DNA from 3 places in the Bacillus sp. ISL-77 genome. Region 1 is predicted to be linked to each of the others. Evidence: riboswitches for the same ligand, from Rfam matches in the RefSeq annotation. Region 1 holds a riboswitch; each other region holds the start of a gene.
The links. Region 1 has a riboswitch for glycine ahead of J7E77_RS05385 (amino acid permease). Riboswitches for the same ligand answer to the same signal wherever they lie in the genome.
Positions count from the first base shown of each region.

Region 1 (7,082 bases):
GACGGTATTAATATAGACATGGAAAATTTGTATTTGACAGACCGAGATTCTTTTAGCCTAATGATTAAAAAATTGTCTGATACACTGCATCGTGATGGAAAAGTAGTGACGGTTTCCGTCCCGGCAAACACAGGTGATTCGCGTGCTAATCCCTGGTCACCGTGGTTTGATTACGCAAAACTTGGTCTATTTGCAGATCGGTTAATGATTATGACCTACGATGAACACAACGCAAACACAACACCCGGGTCAACGGCGGCGGCTGATTGGACAGAAGCAACGATTCGTTATGCTTTGAATAAAGGAGTACCAAAATCAAAAATTTTACTCGGTATCGCTGGTTATGGATGGGACTGGGACAAAACAGCAAATAAAGCATTATATAGCTCCTATGCACTGTTAATGGAGCATAAAACAAAATATAAAGCTGAAATTTTGTGGGACCCTCGTACGAAAACACCTCATTACAATTATGTAGATGAAAAAAACCACATCCACGAGGCTTGGTTTGAGAATAGTGACAGTCTGCGGTCTAAACTAAACCTTGTAGAAAAATATAACTTACAAGGAATCGGGATTTGGCGACTCGGCTTAGAAGACCCTATGTACTGGAAGGCCATACCCGAGACAATAAAAGTAAAAAAATAATGATCTATGAATGAATTTTCCCTACAGAAAGTAAGACATATAAAAAAGCAGATCTAATGGATCTGCTCAGATTGTCGAGAAAGGTTCATTTTCTCGGCAATTTTTCATTTTGTCTGATCCAAAATCCCGATTTTTATTTATTGATTGTCCCTGCTAACTGGCCTGTTGATTTCCGCTCCAGGTGCTTCGCTTTCCGCGAGCGGTAAAATCAACAGACAAGTTGAAAATCCTATATATTAAAATTATTTTAACAAAGGTCCTATATTACTATTAAAATAGTAGCTGAGGTAGAAAGAAATGGTAAATATGGCTTTCGAAGTTTTTTCGTAATCGGGATACTATAAAGATATAATTACAGCATATTAATGTCCATATGAATACTATTTATCAATATAAAGGTAGGATGTAAAAGGAAATAATGATACCACTGGATGAAGTAAGTTCTTAAAAGGGAGTGATAGTAAAATGCTTTATATATGGAATATTGAAAAGATCATAAAAGGTACATTAGATAAGCACAATTTAAATATTGACTATGAATTTAACAATAATCTCACTGTACCTATGAGTTATAACATATCGACAAATACTATAAAATTTAATTATCTACAAGTTAACGGTTATATCAACAAAATTAGAATTAAAGAGATAGATGAAAACTTTGTTAGAATTATTCTTTATCATGTGATTGGGTATTACTTGGATTTTAAAAAAAACAAACATGATCTTAGGATTCTAATGTATGGTGAAGATGAAGAAATAGAGAAGCTTAAATCTGAAATTGAAACGAATGCTTGGGAATACGGGAGAACATTGGTACCGGAACAACTGTTACAGTCATATGATAAAGTACGTGAATTAGATAAAACTTTAATAAAGGGCCAATTAACCAATATGTAATCATCATTGTTACTTATGGGGTTTTGTAAGGGAAACTTCTTTTTCGTCATTAATCAACTATCTTAGCTTTTTAAAATATATTACTCGTGAGGTGGAAAAAATTGAAGGCGGATGCTGTTTTTGAAGGTGGTGGGGCTAGGGGAATTGCTTTTATTGGAGCGATTCAAGCAATGGAAGAGGAAAAAGTAGAATGGCAAAGATTAGCTGGAACATCAGCAGGAGCTGTAATCGCTGCTCTTTTGGCAAGCGGCTACAAAAGCTATGAAATTAGAGATCATTTGAGCAAACTAGATTTTTCAAAGCTACGAGGTAGAACGTACTTGAATCGAATTCCGATTTTTGGTACCTTATTAGAACTAATGATTCATCTTGGAATTTATAAAAACGATTACTTGGAAATCTGGATGGATTCACTTCTTATAGAAAAAGGAATTAAGACATTTGCGGATCTACCAGAGGAAAAATTGAGGATAATCGCTTCTGATGTTACGAATGGCCAAATGCTTGTTTTGCCAGATGATTTGGATCGGTATGGGATGACTCCTGCTGATTTTAAGGTTTCAACCGCAGTTATGATGAGTGCCTCTCTCCCATTTTTCTTCCGTCCGGTTATTTGGAAATCAAAAGACCGTAAAAAGTCCTACATTTTAGATGGTGGTTTACTAAGTAACTTTCCAATATGGATATTTGATACGGAAAACCCTCGGTTTCCAACGTTCGGCTTCCGTTTTGTGAAAGATAAAGTTAACATAGATCCAGTAATACCAACGCCCATCCACCTTTTTAAAAATATATTTAATACGATGATTCAAGCCCATGATCTACGACATTTGAACAAAGAGACGATTGAACGTACCATTCAAATTCCAACTGGTGACATCAACGCTACTGATTTTGAATTGGATACGGATGAAATCGATTTTCTCTATATGTCAGGCTATTCTTCTACAAAAGAATTTTTATCGAAGTGGGATTTTGAACAATATAAGGTTAAAAGAATGCAAAGATTAAAGAATAAGTAGCTGAAAAGGCCATTTCTCGAACTTTATTTAGAAAATAGATTAAAAGTGAATGTAATCAGGTGCACAATAGCAAGAGCACCTAATAGATTCGTACCGATATAGAGTAGAACGTCCATTAGTTTCCTCCTCAATTTTTTACACTTCAATACTTAAGTCATTATAAACAAGGTATATTGAAAAAGTTGTCGATATTCCTCATTTTAAATGAACTGTTAACTTCTTTTAATAAAAGAAAAAAATTTTCATTGTTTGACTTATGTTTGTAAAAAAAGCCATGCTATTCTAAGCACGGCTTTTCTCATTTCCACCATTTCCACCATTTCCTTTGCTCGGCGACTGCGATTTGCTTTCTGGTTTCTTCCTCAATCATTTTACTTCGTTCCTTCTCCATTTGCTCCATACGTTCTACATACTTCAAAATTAGATTAATCTTCTCTTCTTGCCTAGCTTCCCGTACTGCCTTCTCCTTCAAATGTTTGATTAAATCTAAGTTTACTTGATCCAAATGTTCTATACGATCCAATAGCTCTTTAGTGTTAGTATTTTGCTCAATATCCCCCTCATTAGTTGTCTGTAACGGCACCACTTCCGTAAAGGTTACCGTTTTATATTCTACAGAGTTCCATGTCATCACTGCCTCGGCTGAACGTTCCATCGTCATACCCTCTTGCTTACTGAATTCGATTAATTTGCGGAGAGTGATAACATCTTTATCTATATAGGTTCTATGTCCTCTATTATTACGCTGAACTTGATACCCATGTCCTTCTAAGAGAATGGCATACTTCCGTAATGTACTACCATCAATTCCAAGCAATTCCTGTACGTCACTAGGTGAATATATTATCGTCATAACACTACACCTCCAATTTAACACTTCTATAAAACGCTGAGAATTCCTTTTTTTATTAGAATTTTTTCTGAATGAAGTATAGGTAATGCACTATATGGAAGGATACGGCTATAAAAGTAAGGATGTCAGACATCATTCAGTGAGAATGAGAGTCGAAAATTAATTTAAGTCTTTTTGAAGTACAGGAAGCAGCCGATATAGTTGCTTCTGCTTCTCATGAGGAATTAAATATGATCTTTGGTTCGGTCATTAACGAAAACTTAGATGAAGAAATTATCGTAACTGTCTTTGCCACTGGATTCACTGAGCATGTCATTGGTCATAAGAAGCAAATAAGAAGAATAAACATCAAAATAGTGTGGGGATTTCTTACTGGGAGGAATAAACATGAACGATGTCTTTGCGAGAACAGCAAAATTTGAACACCGTTTTTGGCTCCAAATATTAGGTGATCATTCGAGGCTTATTTTCGAAGCTCTTGCACCCGTTCAAAAAGAGGAAATTGAGAAGGCATCATCTTTTATTCGAGTTTTTGACAAACTTCTGGAGCGTGCAAATTCCTCAGATTTAGTGCCATTAACAATTGAAGCTGAAACAGAGGTTATAAGATTACGGGAATTTAAATTGGACTTATTAAGAAAACATCTGATAGGGAAAATAAAAATTCACCTTTCGCCAACCTTTATTAATCATATGGTCAATGAATTAGAGGAATACTTAAGAATTTTAATACACCTAAAAGCAGGGGAAGCTCCTCCTGTTTACCATGAACTACATCATCATCTTTTATGGTTATTAGATGCTGCGGGTCATTCAGAGGCAATTTCCTCTAATTTAGATAGTGTTGAAAAGAAACTCATTGAGAAAAGTAATACATTTAGGAAGAACTTTGAAGATTTTTACCTGAAATCAGTTGAACTAGCAGGATATTTAAGAACTAATTTGACCTCGTTCCCTGCTTTGTTAAAAATGAATTCAGACAGCCAGTTAGAAATAAAATTATTTCAAAATTTTCTACATGAAATAGAAGAACTCAGACTAAGTAAGCAAGCATTAGGAACATTCGCCCCCCTAATGGCGGATCATATGTACCGTGAAGAATGTTATTATCTTATGAAATTAGCAGAATCGGCAAATCTTGACTCACCCAATTGTGATCCTGCTAAACCTCGACTTAAGGAATATTTTAATGAGAAATAAAAGGGAAACACAACCACAACCAATGATCGGTCAAGCATGGACTGGTAGACATGTGATCTTGCTTCACTGTACAAACAATAATCAATTAATAAATCTTTATAAAAGTTTCCATGCTCCGTTTGAGCCTCCACGTCAAAATTGTGCAGAAACTTTGTCGCAATTACTGAGTATCGGATATCGTGTTATGGCGATTACGCCCATATCAGCAAATCATATTCAATATTTTTTGGTACTAGGAGATTAAAGATGCAGAATCCACGAATGCGATAAAAATGAACCCAATCCTTTGCAGTGGGTTCATTTTTTGTTTCTCCATTAATCTAGATTCTCCGAAATTAATTATTGACAAAGTGATTGAATACTACTAAAATTAGAAATTATTTAACAATAATTTAGTTTGTGAGATAAGAAGTAATAATGCATAACTTTTTTTAGCGGGGGATTTTGAACCATTTGTTCTTCTACATAAATTAAATACTAAGCAAGCTATGATTGCTATGGATCAAACTATAGCAGGAGCAGCTTCTGGAGAGACCGCAGGAAATCTGCGGCGCCGAAGGGTTCACAATCTCAGGCAAAAGGACAGAAGAGTACGAGTTTTATTTGTTATTCTGACAAAAGAGTAATGGATATTATTTGTTATTCTTATGACCGAAGAGATTGGAGAAATTCCAATCTCTTTTTTCATGGAGTTTAACCATTTGTTCATATCTTCACAAAGTGAACAAAGGAAATTATTACTAATGAGGGGGCAAATGAAGTGGTACAACAAGAATTAAAACGAGATTTAAAAAATCGGCACGTACAACTGATTGCGATTGGAGGTACGATTGGTACAGGTTTATTCCTAGGTTCAGGAAAAGCCATTCAGTTAGCAGGTCCATCTATCATTATTGCATACTTAATCGTGGGTATCGCATGTTTTTTTGTAATGAGGGCATTAGGAGAGCTTCTTTTATCAAATAAGGGCTATCAATCATTTACGGACTTCGCCGAGGATTATATTGGACCGTGGGCTGGTTATGTAACTGGATGGACGTATTGGTTTTGTTGGATTATGACAGCAATGGCTGATATTATTGCTGTTGGTGTATATGTACAATATTGGTTCGATATCCCACAATGGATGCCTGCTATAGTCTGTTTAATTCTATTATTGGGACTAAATTTATTAACAGTAAAGCTATTTGGAGAATTAGAGTTTTGGTTTGCTTTAATTAAAGTGATCACCATTCTTGCTTTAATCATCATAGGGGTCATTTTGTTAATTATTGGATTTCAAACAGATTCAGGAACGGTTACAGTAAAAAATCTATGGAGCCATGGTGGTCTTTTCCCAAATGGAATATCAGGTTTCTTACTTTCTTTTCAAATGGTTGTATTTGCATTTGTAGGTGTTGAATTAGTAGGTGTATCAGCAGCCGAAACATCCAATCCACAAAAAAATATCCCATCTGCAATAAATAAAATACCTTTAAGAATACTGTTTTTCTATGTGGGAGCCCTTATTATCCTTTTATGCATCAATCCATGGACGCAACTGAATGCAGGAAACAGTCCTTTTGTAAAAACGTTTAGTTTAGTTGGTATTCCGATTGCTGCAGGAATTATTAATTTTGTCGTCTTAACATCAGCTGCGTCTGCCTGTAACAGTGGATTGTTTTCAACGAGCCGCATATTATTTAATTTAAGTAATCATCAACAGGGACCAGCGAATTTTGCTAAATTAAATAAAAATCATGTACCGAGTAACGCATTATTTATATCTGCACTTGTTCTTTCCGTCGGAGCTCTTTTAAGTAAGCTGATTCCAGAACAAGCCTTTGGTATCGTGACAACGATTAGTGCGATTTGTTTTATTTGGGTTTGGAGCATTATCTTAATTTGTCATCTGCGATATAAGAAATCACGCCCCGATTTACATGAAAAGTCGATTTTTAAAGCACCGTTTACACCATTTATTAATTATCTTGTTCTCACGTTATTTGCATTTATTCTCATTATTATGCTATTTGCAGAATCAACTCGTGTCGCTTTATTAATGACACCATTATGGTTCATTCTTTTATTCATAGTGTATTCATTTAAAAGGACAAAGGGAAAAAATATTAGAATATCTGCGTAAAGTAGAATTCTTGCAATATAATAAAAATATTGTCACATGATATGTATCGTGTTACTATTAGATGAAATTAAATTCCTTTAATTTGGTCCAGAGAGGCCAAAAAGGCAAAAGTAAACTTCATTATACTAATTATGTATATGAATGCCCTTTTGTCCTTTGGATGAAAGGGCATTTTATTTTTGCCCATTATCTTTTAATCAAAGTCCTGTGAGGCTTGAAAGGAGAACGACAAAAATGGATTATCGTAAAAAAACAGTAGTTGCATCAGTAGCAGGTTTAACATTAGAGGGCATGGATATCATGTTTATCTCCTTTGCGATGTCGATGATTATTG
Region 1 covers NZ_JAGGQY010000013.1:131,348-138,429, reverse strand. Annotated here, with positions in the region: gene J7E77_RS05415 (glycosyl hydrolase family 18 protein) at 1-648, shown strand, start outside; gene J7E77_RS05410 (hypothetical protein) at 1,114-1,548, shown strand; gene J7E77_RS05405 (patatin-like phospholipase family protein) at 1,650-2,570, shown strand; gene J7E77_RS05400 (MerR family transcriptional regulator) at 2,869-3,423, opposite strand; partial or broken gene J7E77_RS05395 (cell division protein FtsZ) at 3,585-3,731, shown strand; gene J7E77_RS05390 (DUF2935 domain-containing protein) at 3,811-4,623, shown strand; glycine riboswitch at 5,139-5,219, shown strand; gene J7E77_RS05385 (amino acid permease) at 5,384-6,748, shown strand; gene J7E77_RS05380 (MFS transporter) at 6,983-7,082, shown strand, end outside.

Region 2 (7,082 bases), on a different contig from region 1:
CACAAGATAAAAGGTCAGATTATTTTTCGAATCTGACCTTTCATTTTATTAAGCTTCTTGGTATTTCAAAACTGGTTTACGGGCTGCTTTTGTTTCGTCCATCCGGCCGACCACTGTTGTATGTGGTGCTTCTTGAACGATTTCTGGATTTTCTTCCGCTTCTTTAGCGATTTGGATCATAATATCGATGAACGAATCCAGTGTCTCTTTTGATTCGGTCTCAGTCGGTTCAATCATAATACACTCTTCCACATTTAATGGGAAGTAAATGGTTGGTGGGTGGTAGCCAAAATCAAGCAGACGTTTCGCAATATCCAATGTACGAACGCCTAGTTTTTTCTGACGTCTTCCACTGAGTACAAATTCATGCTTGCAATGTCTATCAAATGGTAGATCATAATATTCAGCAAGCCTTCTCATCATGTAGTTCGCATTTAATACAGCGTACTCTGTTACCGCTTTTAAGCCATCTGGTCCCATTGAGCGAATGTATGTGTAAGCACGAACATTGATCCCGAAGTTTCCGTAATATGGCTTCACACGGCCAATTGATTGCGGGCGGTCATAATCAAGGACATATTCTTCGCCTTGCTTTGTGATAATCGGCTTCGGTAAGAACGGGATAAGGTCTGCCTTCACCCCGACAGGACCGGAACCAGGACCACCGCCTCCATGTGGGCCAGTGAATGTTTTATGAAGATTTAAGTGAACAACATCAAATCCCATATCCCCAGGTCTTGCTTTTGAAAGAACGGCGTTTAGGTTTGCTCCATCATAATAAAGCTTACCACCTGCTTCATGGACAATTTCAGCCAATTCAAGAATGTTTTCTTCAAATAGTCCAAGCGTATTCGGGTTGGTTAACATTAATGCAGCAGTATCTTCCCCAACAACCCTTCTTAAATCTTCAAGGTCGACAAGACCATGTTCATTTGATTTAACGGTAATTGTTTCTAGACCAGCAATCGTAGCAGAAGCTGGGTTCGTACCATGAGCAGAATCAGGGACGATTACTTTTGTACGGTTCATATCACCGTTAGCCTCATGATAAGCACGGATCATCATTAAACCTGTCCATTCCCCATGAGCCCCTGCGGCAGGTTGCAAGGTCACTTCGTCCATACCTGTTATTTCGATTAAATGCTCCTGCAAATCGTATAAAAGTTCAAGAGCACCTTGAACAGAGCTTTCATCTTGCAGCGGATGTACATGTGCAAATCCGTTAAAACGCGCTACATTTTCGTTGATTTTCGGATTATATTTCATCGTACACGAGCCTAGTGGATAGAATCCTGAATCGACGCCATGATTTCTCCTCGAGAGGGCAGTGTAGTGGCGCATAATATCAAGCTCCGAAACTTCAGGAAGTTCAGGCTCTTCTGTACGAAGGTAACCATCAGGAAGGAGACCACTGAGATCTAGTTCCGGTACATCCATTTCCGGCAGGCTGTAGCCGATGCGGCCTGGTGTGCTAAGTTCAAAAATGAGTGCCTGGTCTTGATTATGCATGGAAATCCCCCAATTCTTTCACTAGAGTATCAATTTCTTCCTTCGATCTTTGTTCTGTTACAGCAATCAGCATATGGTTAGCCAGTTCTGAATAATCACGACCTAAATCATAGCCCCCGATTATTCCTTTTTGTAAAAGGTTTTGGTTGATTTCTTTTACAGGCTTAGTTAATTTCACAACGAATTCATTGAAGGAATGGCCATCATAAACAACTTCAAAGCCAGCTTCCTTGAAAGCATTTTTCGCATAATGAGCTTTTTGCAAGTTGGCCGCAGCCATTTCCCTGACACCCTTTTTACCAAGTGCGGTCATCGCTACAGATGCAGCGAGGGCATTTAATGCCTGATTGGAGCAAATATTTGATGTCGCTTTATCACGTCGGATATGCTGTTCACGTGCTTGCAGTGTTAAGACAAAACCACGGCGCCCTTGGTCATCCGTTGTCTGTCCAACAAGACGGCCTGGAACTTTCCGCATTAACTTAGTAGTGACAGCAAAATATCCGCAGTGCGGTCCGCCAAAGGCAGTTGGGATCCCAAACGGCTGCGCATCACCAATAACGATGTCAGCACCAAATTTACCTGGAGGTGTTAATACCCCAAGGGAAAGTGGGTTACTTGAAACAACAAACATGGACTTATTTGCATGAATGATTTCCTCAAGCTCTTTTAACGGCTCGACTCGCCCAAAGAAGTTTGGATATTGGACGATAACGGCTGCAACATCTTCATTAACTAGTCCCTTTAATGCGTCTAGATCTGTTACACCATCTTTGACTGGTACTTCAATCACATTGAGGTACTGACCCTTTGCATAAGTTTTAAGAACATCACGTGATTCTGGATGTACAGCACTGGATACAACTATTGTTTTTCGTTTGGTATGGCCTGCACTAAGCATCGCTGCTTCAGCAAGTGCAGTTCCGCCATCATACATCGATGAGTTGGCAACATCCATTCCAGTTAACTCACAAATCATTGTTTGGAATTCAAAGATAGCTTGAAGTTCACCTTGTGAAATTTCTGGTTGATAAGGTGTATAAGCTGTATAAAATTCTGATCTAGAAATAACATGGTCGACAATTACAGGCATGTAATGGTCATAAACACCTGCACCTATAAAAGATACGTTTCTTTTCAGGTCAGCGTTCCGACTTGCCATCTTAAAAAGCTCTTTCATTAAGGCTGTTTCAGACTTTGCCGCTTTTATATTGTACTCACCCTTAAATCTTACTTTCTCAGGGATATCGCTAAACAGTTCATCAATAGAGGAAACACCAATTGCCTCAAGCATAGTCTTCTTATCTTGTTCAGTCATAGGTAAATAGCGATGTTTCATAAACCTAACTCCCTTCTGTTATTTCTTTTCTTTTTTATAAAAAGGTGTTGGAACTACAGTAGCTTTTAAACGTTTGCCGCGAATTTCAACTTCAACTTCGGATTCAAGACCCGCAAATTCTGCATTGATTAGGGCAAGACCAATATTCCTCTTTAACGTGGGTGATTGCGTTCCAGTTGTAACCTCACCAATTAACTGATCATCTTTATAAACAGGGTAGCCATGACGTGGAATCCCACGATCAATCATTTCGATTCCAACCAATTTTCTTGTTAAACCCTTTTCTTTTTGTTGGATTAACGCTTGTTTCCCGATAAAGTCATCTTCTTTGTTTAATTTCACAGCGAAGCCAATTCCAGCTTCAAGTGGTGAAATTTCTGGAGATAGTTCTTGACCATAAAGCGCTAAAACTGCTTCAAAGCGAAGTGTGTCGCGTGACCCTAATCCACATGGGATTACTCCATCTTCTTTACCTGCAGTTAAAATTTCTCTCCAAAGGTCCACAACATCTTCTGCATCGCAATACACTTCAAAGCCATCTTCACCAGTATAACCAGTTCTTGATACCAGTGCCTTTTTCCCATTTAGGATTACATCTTGTTGGAATTTGAAAAAGCCAATTTGGCTTAAATCATTATCTCCCGCAAGCTTTTGCAATACTTTTTCCGCAAGTGGTCCCTGGATAGCCAGCTGTGCTGTTTTTTCCGATAAGTTTTCTAAAGAGACATCACCAGTTAAATGGTCTTCAAGCCATTTGTAATCTTTTTCAATATTTGATGCGTTTACTACTAAAAGGTAATGATTGTCTTCAATTTTATATACAAGCAGGTCATCAACTGTACCGCCATTTTCATAACACATGGCGGTGTACTGGGCACCTCCATTTTTTACTTTTGAAATGTCATTAGTCAGCATTTTTTGTAAAAATGCTAAGCTATTAGTGCCTTTTACTTCTACTTCACCCATATGGGAAACATCAAATAATCCTGCACAAGAGCGAACAGCTTCATGCTCTTCTTTAATGCTAGAGAATTGGACCGGCAGTGCCCAACCACCAAAATCAATAGTTTTTCCACCCCATTCTTTATACACATCAAAAAGTGGAGTTCGTTTTAAATCAGACATTCTTAATCCCCCTTCAATCTTTGGCACAAATTATTCCTTGGAAAATTTAAAAAAGGACAGAAACCTCCTATGAAACGTAAGAAGGTCTCTGTCCTTGCACCTGAAAGTTTACCTAGAAAGGCTTTCCCCTTTGGTGGCTGCTTAAAGCTAGCAGCGCTCTCCAGAGCTGCGTCCTACAAGAGTTCTTTTGCCTGAGAGATTCACATTTCTGCTTGCTCCTTCGGCGCTACATAAGTAGTCTCTCCCCTTATAATCATTCGCATTATAATATTATCCAAATTGGTCATACTAATTATACTTATAAAATAAATTACTTTATTAAAATATTTAAAACATTCAAAGCTATTATCATCCTAACATTAAAATAATACATTGAGCAATAACTTTATTAGAAAAGAATAAAGCTGGAAATTGAACAAAAAGGAGCTGGAACCATGTCGATCGAAATTGAATTTGATTCCTCCTGGAAGGATGATTTTTTACATAGAATTGAAAACGATGGTCCATGGGGGAATTGGGAACTTTTTAAACTAGCAATTGGAGTTGAAAAACATCTCGTCATTCCAGATTTCAAGGGTTTATTGGCACCAAGCCATTTACCCAATCTAACCCCACTTCCTCACCAGCTTGAAACAGCAAAACAAGTAATTGAAAACATGAATGGGAAAGCCATCCTTGCCGATGAAGTAGGACTCGGAAAAACGATTGAGGCCGGGCTTATTCTAAAAGAATATATGATTCGCGGATTGGTGAAAAAGGTATTAATTCTTGTCCCTGCATCGTTAGTTACTCAATGGTCGATGGAGTTGAATAGCAAATTTTTCATTCCAGCCATTTCACAAAGAAAAAGTTATGTATGGGAACAATGTGATGTCGTCGTGTCGTCGATTGATACGGCCAAACGGAATCCACACCGAGACATCATTTTCAAGCAGGACTATGACCTAATTATCATTGATGAAGCCCATAAACTTAAAAATAACAAAACAAAAAACTACGAATTTGTCCAAAATCTGAAAAAGAAATTTTGTTTACTATTGACGGCAACACCCATTCAGAACCGTATCGAGGAAATTTTTAATCTGGTTTCATTATTAAAACCAGGACATTTAGGCAGCGAAACGACATTCTTTGAAAAATACAAACGAGATGCACGTTCATTAAATGATGATGAGCATTTAAAAGAATTAGTAAACAAGGTTATGATTCGGAACCGGCGGGCAGATACAGGCATTGAGTGGACGAAAAGGCATGTGGAAACCATTCCGATTGAATGCACTCAAGAGGAGAAAGATCTTTATGAGTCAATTACTGAATTAAAAAATGAGGGGAATTGGGCACAGGCAAGTTCATTCTCCGTAATGACATTACAGCGTGAGGCATGCAGCAGTAGAGAAGCAGTTTTTTATACATTAAAAAACATGCTGCAAAAAAAGGAAAATCCAACCCCAGCTTTCGAAGAACAAATTCAGTATTTAATAACAAAAGTCGAAGCTGTCCAGAAGAATTCAAAAGCGGAAAAAGCATTAGAATTAATTCAAAAAGTAAATGATAAAGTGATTATTTTTACAGAATACCGTGCAACACAAATGTACCTCCAATGGTATTTAAAACAGCATGGAATTTCATCTGTCCCTTTTCGGGGCGGCTTTAAGCGTGGAAAAAAGGACTGGATGAGAGAATTATTCCAAAAGCACGCTCAAGTCCTTATTGCAACTGAAGCAGGCGGTGAAGGTATTAACCTTCAATTTTGTAATCATATAATTAACTTTGATTTGCCATGGAATCCAATGAGGCTCGAACAACGAATTGGTCGTATCCATCGTCTGGGCCAGGAAAAGGATGTCATGATTTATAATTTTGCGATAAAAAATACTGTCGAAGAACATATTTTGAAGCTTCTTTATGAGAAAATACATTTATTTGAAAAAGTAATTGGTGAACTTGACGATATATTAACAAAGTTGGAATTTGGCAATATAGAAGACCATTTAATCGATATTTTTGGACAATCCTCATCCGAAGGCGAAATGCGAATTAAAATGGAAAATTTATCATCAATGATTGAATTTGCTCAGGACATGAAGAAGGGAGATTCACATGCAGCAGCAGGAAATTCATAACTTTTTATTGAACTATTTTCAGGCTAATGACTGTGCAATTGTGGCGAATAGCCCAGGCTATTTGACTGTTCAATTAACAGTTGAACTTGATAAGGAATTAATGAATCGGCCTTTTTACTGGCACTATTTAGAAAAAACGGGCGGAATTCCAAACCCGATGAAGTTAACATTTATTACGAACCAAGATGCCGCTCCTGAAAATATAAAGGGGGAAATCATTCATTTTGGTTCACCTCGGCTTCATCAAATTTTTACTTCGGCGAAAAATTTAGCCAGCTATATCCGACTTTATGAAAATCATCGGAATCAAAACAAGCAAACTCCTTTACTACCATGGCTTTGTATGAATGTTAAGATCTCCTATCAATGTGACCGTAAGCGGGATATTTTCAAATCAATCGGCTTACAACTCATTAACGGAAAAATGGTTGAAGATTTCCATGACAGACTGCTTGAAATACCGTTAACACCAAAAATACCTGATTACTCCTTTACTTTGTCACCTTTAGTGAAACCTCAAAGCGGGATGATGAGAGTTGAAACCTATCTTACATCCATAATTGAGAAGGATGACCACTCTTGGGCAATAGATGCTCGAGAACGTTGGGATAAAGATTTACGCCTCTTGAATCATTTTTACGAAGATGTTGAAGATGAAAATGAAAACTTTGAAACCGAAAAAATGGCTCTACAGGAACAGTACGAACCAAAAATCTCCATATCCTTCATCAATGGCGGCCTCTTTTATCTAACTGAAAAAGCAATATAAGGGACAGGGTGTCAGGCACCATGTGAAATTTTCACATGGTGCCTGACACCCTTAAAAATATTTTTGAAAATAAAGAAGGATAAGGAGGAACCTTGTCGAATATTATCCAAAGAAAAATGAAAAGGCGGTGGTACTTATTGTTAGCGAGATAGAAATTTTAGCAAATCGAATCATTACAGATGCTGCACGAAACCAGGCAACAGATATTCACATTATC
Region 2 covers NZ_JAGGQY010000017.1:48,238-55,319, forward strand. Annotated here, with positions in the region: gene gcvPB (aminomethyl-transferring glycine dehydrogenase subunit GcvPB) at 49-1,509, opposite strand; gene gcvPA (aminomethyl-transferring glycine dehydrogenase subunit GcvPA) at 1,502-2,848, opposite strand; gene gcvT (glycine cleavage system aminomethyltransferase GcvT) at 2,867-3,973, opposite strand; glycine riboswitch at 4,060-4,139, opposite strand; glycine riboswitch at 4,143-4,230, opposite strand; gene J7E77_RS06315 (DEAD/DEAH box helicase) at 4,408-6,096, shown strand; gene J7E77_RS06320 (YqhG family protein) at 6,074-6,865, shown strand; gene comGA (competence type IV pilus ATPase ComGA) at 6,993-7,082, shown strand, end outside.
Region 2: it holds a riboswitch for glycine, as region 1 does, so the genes downstream of both, gcvT (glycine cleavage system aminomethyltransferase GcvT) here and J7E77_RS05385 (amino acid permease) in region 1, are expected to answer to the same signal.

Region 3 (7,082 bases), on a different contig from region 1:
GATGCCATTGAAAAAGCACGTCCATAATCTATAGCTGGCAGTATGCCTAGTTGGTGAATATATCCATTTACCAGCTAGGTCTTTTCTGTTTAAAAAATCACTAATAGATTGGAATGAATAACAACAATGATGAAGTGGTGGAGAAAAATCGCAGAATTCCTTGAACGATACATCCTCTTAAAAAATCAATCACTGATGATAAAGCTCTGCATTTTCTCCAGTTTTCTGGTTATTTTTCCAGTCATTTCAGTTGGAGTTATTTCATACAATCGTTCATCGGTTGAACTTGAAAATGTACTTAGACAATCGAGCAGCCAAGTAATTGATCAAGTAGAGTCACATATCGAATATTATTTACAAGATTTTGAGATTACCAGCTTAAAAATTATCAACTCTCCTGAATTATCGAGCCTTTTGAAATTGAAAATGTCAGAAAATAGAGATAAATTTATTGAACCAACTCGTAACACCCTTAAAGAAGCAGAATACTCAAGAGCAGATATAACTAATATCACTATACTACTTAATAACAATCAGGTAATTGATACTCTTGGAAATAGAAATTTCTATCCTGCTACGAAAATGAAAGAAGAATATTGGTATTCGTCTGTCCCACTTAATGGGATGAGTATGTTAGTTATGAGAAAGTTAAAATTAGAAAATAAGGAACAGCCTGTCATTTCACTCGTAAGGAGACTATATAACCCCCAGACGCTCTTACCTGTAGGCATGCTTATTATTGATATCAATTTCAGAAGAATTGAAGAAATCTCTAACAAGGTAACTATCAGTAAAAATGGCTATTTTTCCATTCTAGATGCGAACGGGCATTATATTTACCATCCTGACTACTCAAAACTCGGGAAAAAGGTTGAATTTAAACAACTTTCAAACCTGAAAACAGAAGGAAGCAGCACGGAAATTTTAGAAAATGAACGGAGAGATTTTGTTACCTATACTTTTTCTCGGAACCTCGGCTGGAGGTTTCTATCGGCAGTCCCATACCGAGATTTGACGGGGGGAATCGTTCAAATTGAAAAAGCCATATTCTTAACCATTCTTGTCTCTTTGATCATTGCCTATTTGATCGGGTTCGGATTCGCCACAAGCATTATTCGGCCCATCCGTCGTCTGCAACATTTTATGAAGGAAGTTGAAATTGGAAAATTAGATGGCAGAGTTCGAGTGGATACAAATGATGAAATCGGACAATTGACTGCTGGTTTTAATAATACCGTTGAGAAACTATCCAACTTACTTGAAGAAGTATACGTCTCTAAGTTAAAGGAAGCAGAAATGTCACTTAAACAAAAAGAAGTCGAATTAAAAATGCTGCAATCACAAATGAATCCCCACTTTTTATACAATTCTCTTGAAACCATTAGGGGTATGGCATTGGAAGAAAATCAGGAAAATATTGCAACCATGTCTTTCTCACTTGGAAAACTACTTCGGTATAATCTTAATAATCATTCATCTACCGTGAGTTTTAGAGAAGAAATGAATTTTTGTGAAATGTATCTGCAGATTCAAAAGGTTCGCTTTGAGGACCGTTTTGAGTACATGTTTGATATTCCTCAATGGGTAATGGAGCTGAAAGTGGTAAAATTTTCACTTCAGCCATTGGTTGAGAATTGCTTTGTTCATGGTTATGGTCCTAATACTAGAAAATTAAAAATTGTGATATCAGCTTTCCGTCATTCTGAGTCTTCCGTTGTTATTCGCATTTCCGATACTGGTGAAGGAATAAAGGATCATATTTTAGAAGAAATCAAGAAAAGAATGGACTTAAAAACGGCCACTAGTGATGGGAAAAATATAGGAATCGTAAATGTTCATCAAAGAATTCATTATTTGTTTGGACCCGAGTATGGAATAACCATTCAAAGTGAACAGGGCTCAGGGACTGAGGTATTGATCCATTTACCCATACTAGATCATCATGTGGAGGAGGAGAGAGAATGAAGAAAAATATCTTGTTGGTTGATGATGAGAGATGGGTTCGAACAGCTCTTAAGTGGACGATAAACAAGTTGAAGCTTCCTTTGCAAGTGGTCCACGAATGTGAAAACGGGTTAGAAGCACTCGACTGGATTAAGCATAATGATGCAGACCTAGTGTTAACGGATATTCGAATGCCTATAATGGACGGGCTTTCGTTAGTAAAAGAATTGAGTCATTTAAAGAAGAAACAGGATGTCATTGTGATCAGTGTTCATGACGAGTTTCAATTTGTTCAACAAGCGATTCGAACCGGTGTAACCGATTACCTTCTAAAACCAGTAGAGGAAACCGAGTTAAAAGATTGTCTTGAAAAGTGGCTGGAAATGAAATCAAAAGAAGAGACAAAAAGGAATACTCCAAAAAATGAGGATGAAAATCTTCCTTCCTCAACGATTGAAAAGGTTTTGCAGTATTTAGAAAAAACAGCATTAGACCAAATTACACTGAAAGATGCGGCAGAGTCTGTCCATATGAATCCTAGTTATCTTAGTCAATTATTCAAACAACAGCTGAACAAGAAGTTTGTCGATTATATTACCGAGCTGCGAATTGAGGAAAGCAAACGTTTGTTACTGAATACAACCTTACGATTATCTGAGATTGCTGAGAGAGTGGGATACTCGGATTTAGCCTATTTTAGTAACAACTTTAAGAGGCTTACAGGCTTTTCACCATCAGAGTTTCGAAAATCAGCGCTTGAAAAGGTACCGGAAAAAACTCCATAAAGGTCGACGAGCCAAGAATCTAGTTTTTGGCTTCTTTTTTTTGATTGATTTAAGTTTGCGCTTAATTTATATCAATTTTGCGTTCTTATATGGTCTAAAGCTAGGACTTTGGATATGGGTATATATATCTGAATTTTATAAATCTTAAAAAAACACAAATTCACCTAAAAATATTCTCTATTATTGTTTACCTTCTAAATTATACAATTATTTCGATTGAAAGCGTTTTCTCTCGAAGGAGTGATAGGAATGTCATGATACGTTTAAGATTTAACTAGTTTTACTCTTTTTTGTAAGTATTTTAATAGGAAAACGGGGGAGAAATAGATATGAAACTATTTTCAAAAAAAGCATCAACATTAACGATTGCTGCATTGATGTTATCATCGCTTGCTATTCCATATGCAAGCGCGGAACCGGGAAAATCGAATGGCAATAAGCAAAATGCACCTGCTATTGAAGTGAGGACCAAAAACATCCTTGTACAGGGTGAGAAGAAATTTAAAGACCTTAATAATAACGGAAGACTCGACCCCTATGAAAACTGGCAGGTCCCTACTGACGTACGTGTTAAGGATCTTGTTAAAAAGATGACACTTGAGGAAAAAGCAGGAATGAATTACTGAATTCCCGCAATTTAAAGATAACAAGCTAGTCCTACCGAATAAATTAATAAATCAAAACACACGGTACTATATTTTTCGGCAAACCCCAACGGCAGATATCGTTGCAGATTATAATAATCAGCTGCAGGTAGAAGCAGAGGGTTCAAGGTTAGGAATACCAATCGTTATCACTTCAAACCCGCGGAATCATGCCTCAACAGATTATACGAATAATAGTGAGGGGGCAGGTCTGCATTCTTTTTGGCCAGGTCCTTTAGGTTTAGCGGCAACTCGAGATGCCAGTCTTGTGAAAGACTTTGCGGAAACGGCCGCAAAGGAATGGCGAGCATCGGGTATTCGTAAAGTTTACGGGTATACAGCTGATATCGCCACTGACCCTCTTTGGGCAAGAATTGAAGATACATTTGGAGAGCAGCCAGAACTAGCTTCAAACATGATCTATAACGTAATCAAAGGTTTTCAAGGAGATGAGCTTGGTAAAGACAGTGTGGCAATCACTGTGAAGCATTTCCCTGGCGGTGGAGCACGTGATAACGGCTTAGATCCTCATTTTGTGGAGGGGAAATTCAATCCATATCCAACTGAAGGCAGCTTGCTTAAATATCATATTCCGACCTTTAAGGCAGCTATTGCAGCTGGAGTTTCGTCAGTCATGCCATATTACGCATATCCAAGCAATACGAGCGCTGACCAAGGTTTGCCATGGTATAGTGAGAATCAGCAATTTGAAGAAGTTGGTTTTGCTTTAAACAAAGCGCTCATCACTGACCTCTTACGTGGAGAGCTTGGTTTCAAAGGATATGTCAATTCCGATACGGGTGCTATTGGTAATAATGCATGGGGTGCTGAAGGATTAACACCAGAACAAAAATTTGCGAAAGCAATCGATGCCGGGACAAATATCATTTCTGGTGCATCCGATCCAACACCAATTATTAATGCAGTTAAAAACAGTTTGCTTGATGAGAAAAAAGTGGATGAATCAGTCACTTTCTTACTAACAGAGATGATGAAATTAGGCCTTTTCGAAAACCCTTATGTCGATGGTCAAAATGCGCTTGATGTGGTCAATAATCCTGAATCACAGAAAAAAGCGGATGAAGCACACCGAAAGTCATTAGTTCTATTACGCAATGACAATATCGATGGTAAAAATGTATTACCATTGGGTGATAGTGAAATAAAGGATGTCAAACTATACATTGAGATGTTCCAGGGAGGAAATGCTGCAGCGGCCACCCAGAAATTAAAAGAAACCATAAAAAGGTATGATACTTCTATCACAGTAACGGATAAACTTGAGGAAGCGACTCATGCGTTTGTTTGGGTCCGACCTGTTCAATCGAATTGGGATAATAATCCACGGATAACCATAGGCCCTGAAACAGGAATTACTAATGTTGATAGAATTATTGAGATTCAGAAAAAAGTTCCGACGATTACTGCGATTAACTTCACTAACCCGTGGTTGATTGATCAAATTGAGCCCAATGCTGGAGCGGTAATCAGCACGTTTGGCGTAAAGGCTGAGGCAATCGTAGACGTTATTCGTGGAAAATACAATCCGACAGGGAAACTTCCATTCACCATACCTGCTAACAAAGAAGCGGTAGACAACGAGGTTGGAGATATTCCAGGCTATGTAGAGGATCCTTCCTATGTCTATAAAAATAAAAATGGGGATTCTTACGGATTTGATTTTGGATTAACATATAAATAGGAGTTGAAGACACATGAATACATTAAATTGTAATGGAAAAGTGTCTGTTAACAATGGTTTCTGTATTTCTATAAAATTATAATAATTAATTAAATTCAGAAAATTCATTTGACATCATTCCTTGAATAGACTAGGATTTAATTATATTCATAATTGCGGATGAGTATTGTGGGAGAGACTAAACGCATTGTTTAGCACCGAAGGAGCAAGTCCCAAAAATTGGGCTCAATCTCTCAGGTAAAAGGACCACAATAGGACGCGTCTCTGGAGAGCGCCATGTGCCACCAAAGGAGTTATACTCTCAGGTAAAAGGACAGAGGAAAATGGGGAACGCCTATTTTTCTCTGTCCTTTTTTTGTGGAGAAAAATAGTAATAAACAAAAAAAGGAGGAGGTAAACACAAAACTAATAATTGGAGAGTGCACATCATGATTGTCCTGTTGAGTATAATTTTCAGAAAAATGTAAGCGCTTATTTCTGCCGAATTGACTAATAAAATATTAAACATTCTCAAAAAGAAGAAAGAGGGAATTCATATGCAGGAACAAACATTGTCGAGAGGTTTAAAAAACAGGCACGTTCAACTTATCGCTATTGGCGGGGCTATCGGAACAGGATTATTTCTTGGAGCAGGTAGATCTATTCATTTAGCAGGTCCATCGATTTTATTTGCTTACTTGATTACAGGTGTCATTTGCTTTTTAATCATGCGTGCACTTGGAGAACTGCTTTTATCCAATTTGAAATATCATTCTTTTGTTGACTTTGTTAGAGACTATTTAGGTAATATGGCAGCATTTATTACTGGCTGGACCTACTGGTTTTGCTGGATTTCAATCGCTATGGCCGATTTAACAGCAGTTGGTCTCTATACTCAGTTTTGGTTTCCAAATGTACCACAATGGATGCCAGGATTAATTGCACTAGTCGTTTTGCTAATCATGAACCTTGCAACCGTAAAGCTTTTTGGCGAAATGGAATTCTGGTTCGCATTAATTAAAGTTATTGCGATTCTTGCATTAATTGTTATCGGGATTTTCATGATTATTAAAGGCTTTTCCACAAATTCAGGCGCATCCAGTTTCACGAATCTATGGAGTCACGGCGGCATGTTCCCAAATGGCATAAATGGCTTTATTCTCTCATTCCAGATGGTGGTGTTTGCGTTTGTTGGCATTGAACTTGTAGGACTTACTGCTGGTGAAACAGAAGACCCGGAAAAAGTTATCCCAAAAGCAATCAATAATATTCCTATTCGGGTATTAATTTTCTACATTGGCGCCCTTATTGTCATTATGAGTATTTATCCGTGGAACGCCATCAATCCAGCGAAAAGCCCATTCGTTCAAGTATTCGTGGCGGTTGGTATCGCTGCAGCTGCTGGTATCGTCAATTTTGTCGTTCTAACATCTGCAGCATCGGCATGTAACAGCGCCATTTTCAGTACAAGCCGGATGGTATACTCACTTGCCAGAGATAAAAATGCACCTGTACCATTTGCAAAACTTACTTCTCGTCAGGTACCTTCCAATGCATTGTTCTTTTCCACTGTTGTTATTTTAATTGCCATTGTGTTGAACTATGTAATGCCAGAAGGAGTATTTACGCTGATTACAAGTATTTCTACAGTATGTTTCATCTTTATTTGGGGTATTACTGTCGTCAGTCATTTGAAATACCGCAAAACCAGACCAGATCTAGCGAAAGTGAACAAATTTAAATTGCCGCTTTATCCATTTTCCAATTACTTAATCCTTGCCTTCCTAGCGTTCGTGCTTGTCGTACTTGCACTTGCGGAAGACACTCGTGTTGCCTTATTCGTAACACCTGTCTGGTTTATCATGCTGATTGCGATTTATAAGATGTTGATAAAGAAGGCGGATTATGCGGATCGGGAGAATTATGCGGATCAGGAGAATCAACAAAAAGTAGCAGAAAATTAAGTGGCAACCCAAAAAAATAACTTTTATTAATAAATAATGTTTCCGCTTTCAAAAAAGCTTGACT
Region 3 covers NZ_JAGGQY010000020.1:23,488-30,569, forward strand. Annotated here, with positions in the region: gene J7E77_RS07925 (TRAP transporter substrate-binding protein) at 1-27, shown strand, start outside; gene J7E77_RS07930 (sensor histidine kinase) at 127-1,965, shown strand; gene J7E77_RS07935 (response regulator transcription factor) at 1,962-2,729, shown strand; gene J7E77_RS07940 (hypothetical protein) at 3,059-3,355, shown strand; gene J7E77_RS31400 (glycoside hydrolase family 3 protein) at 3,453-5,075, shown strand; glycine riboswitch at 5,235-5,334, shown strand; gene J7E77_RS07950 (amino acid permease) at 5,612-7,018, shown strand.
Region 3: it holds a riboswitch for glycine, as region 1 does, so the genes downstream of both, J7E77_RS07950 (amino acid permease) here and J7E77_RS05385 (amino acid permease) in region 1, are expected to answer to the same signal.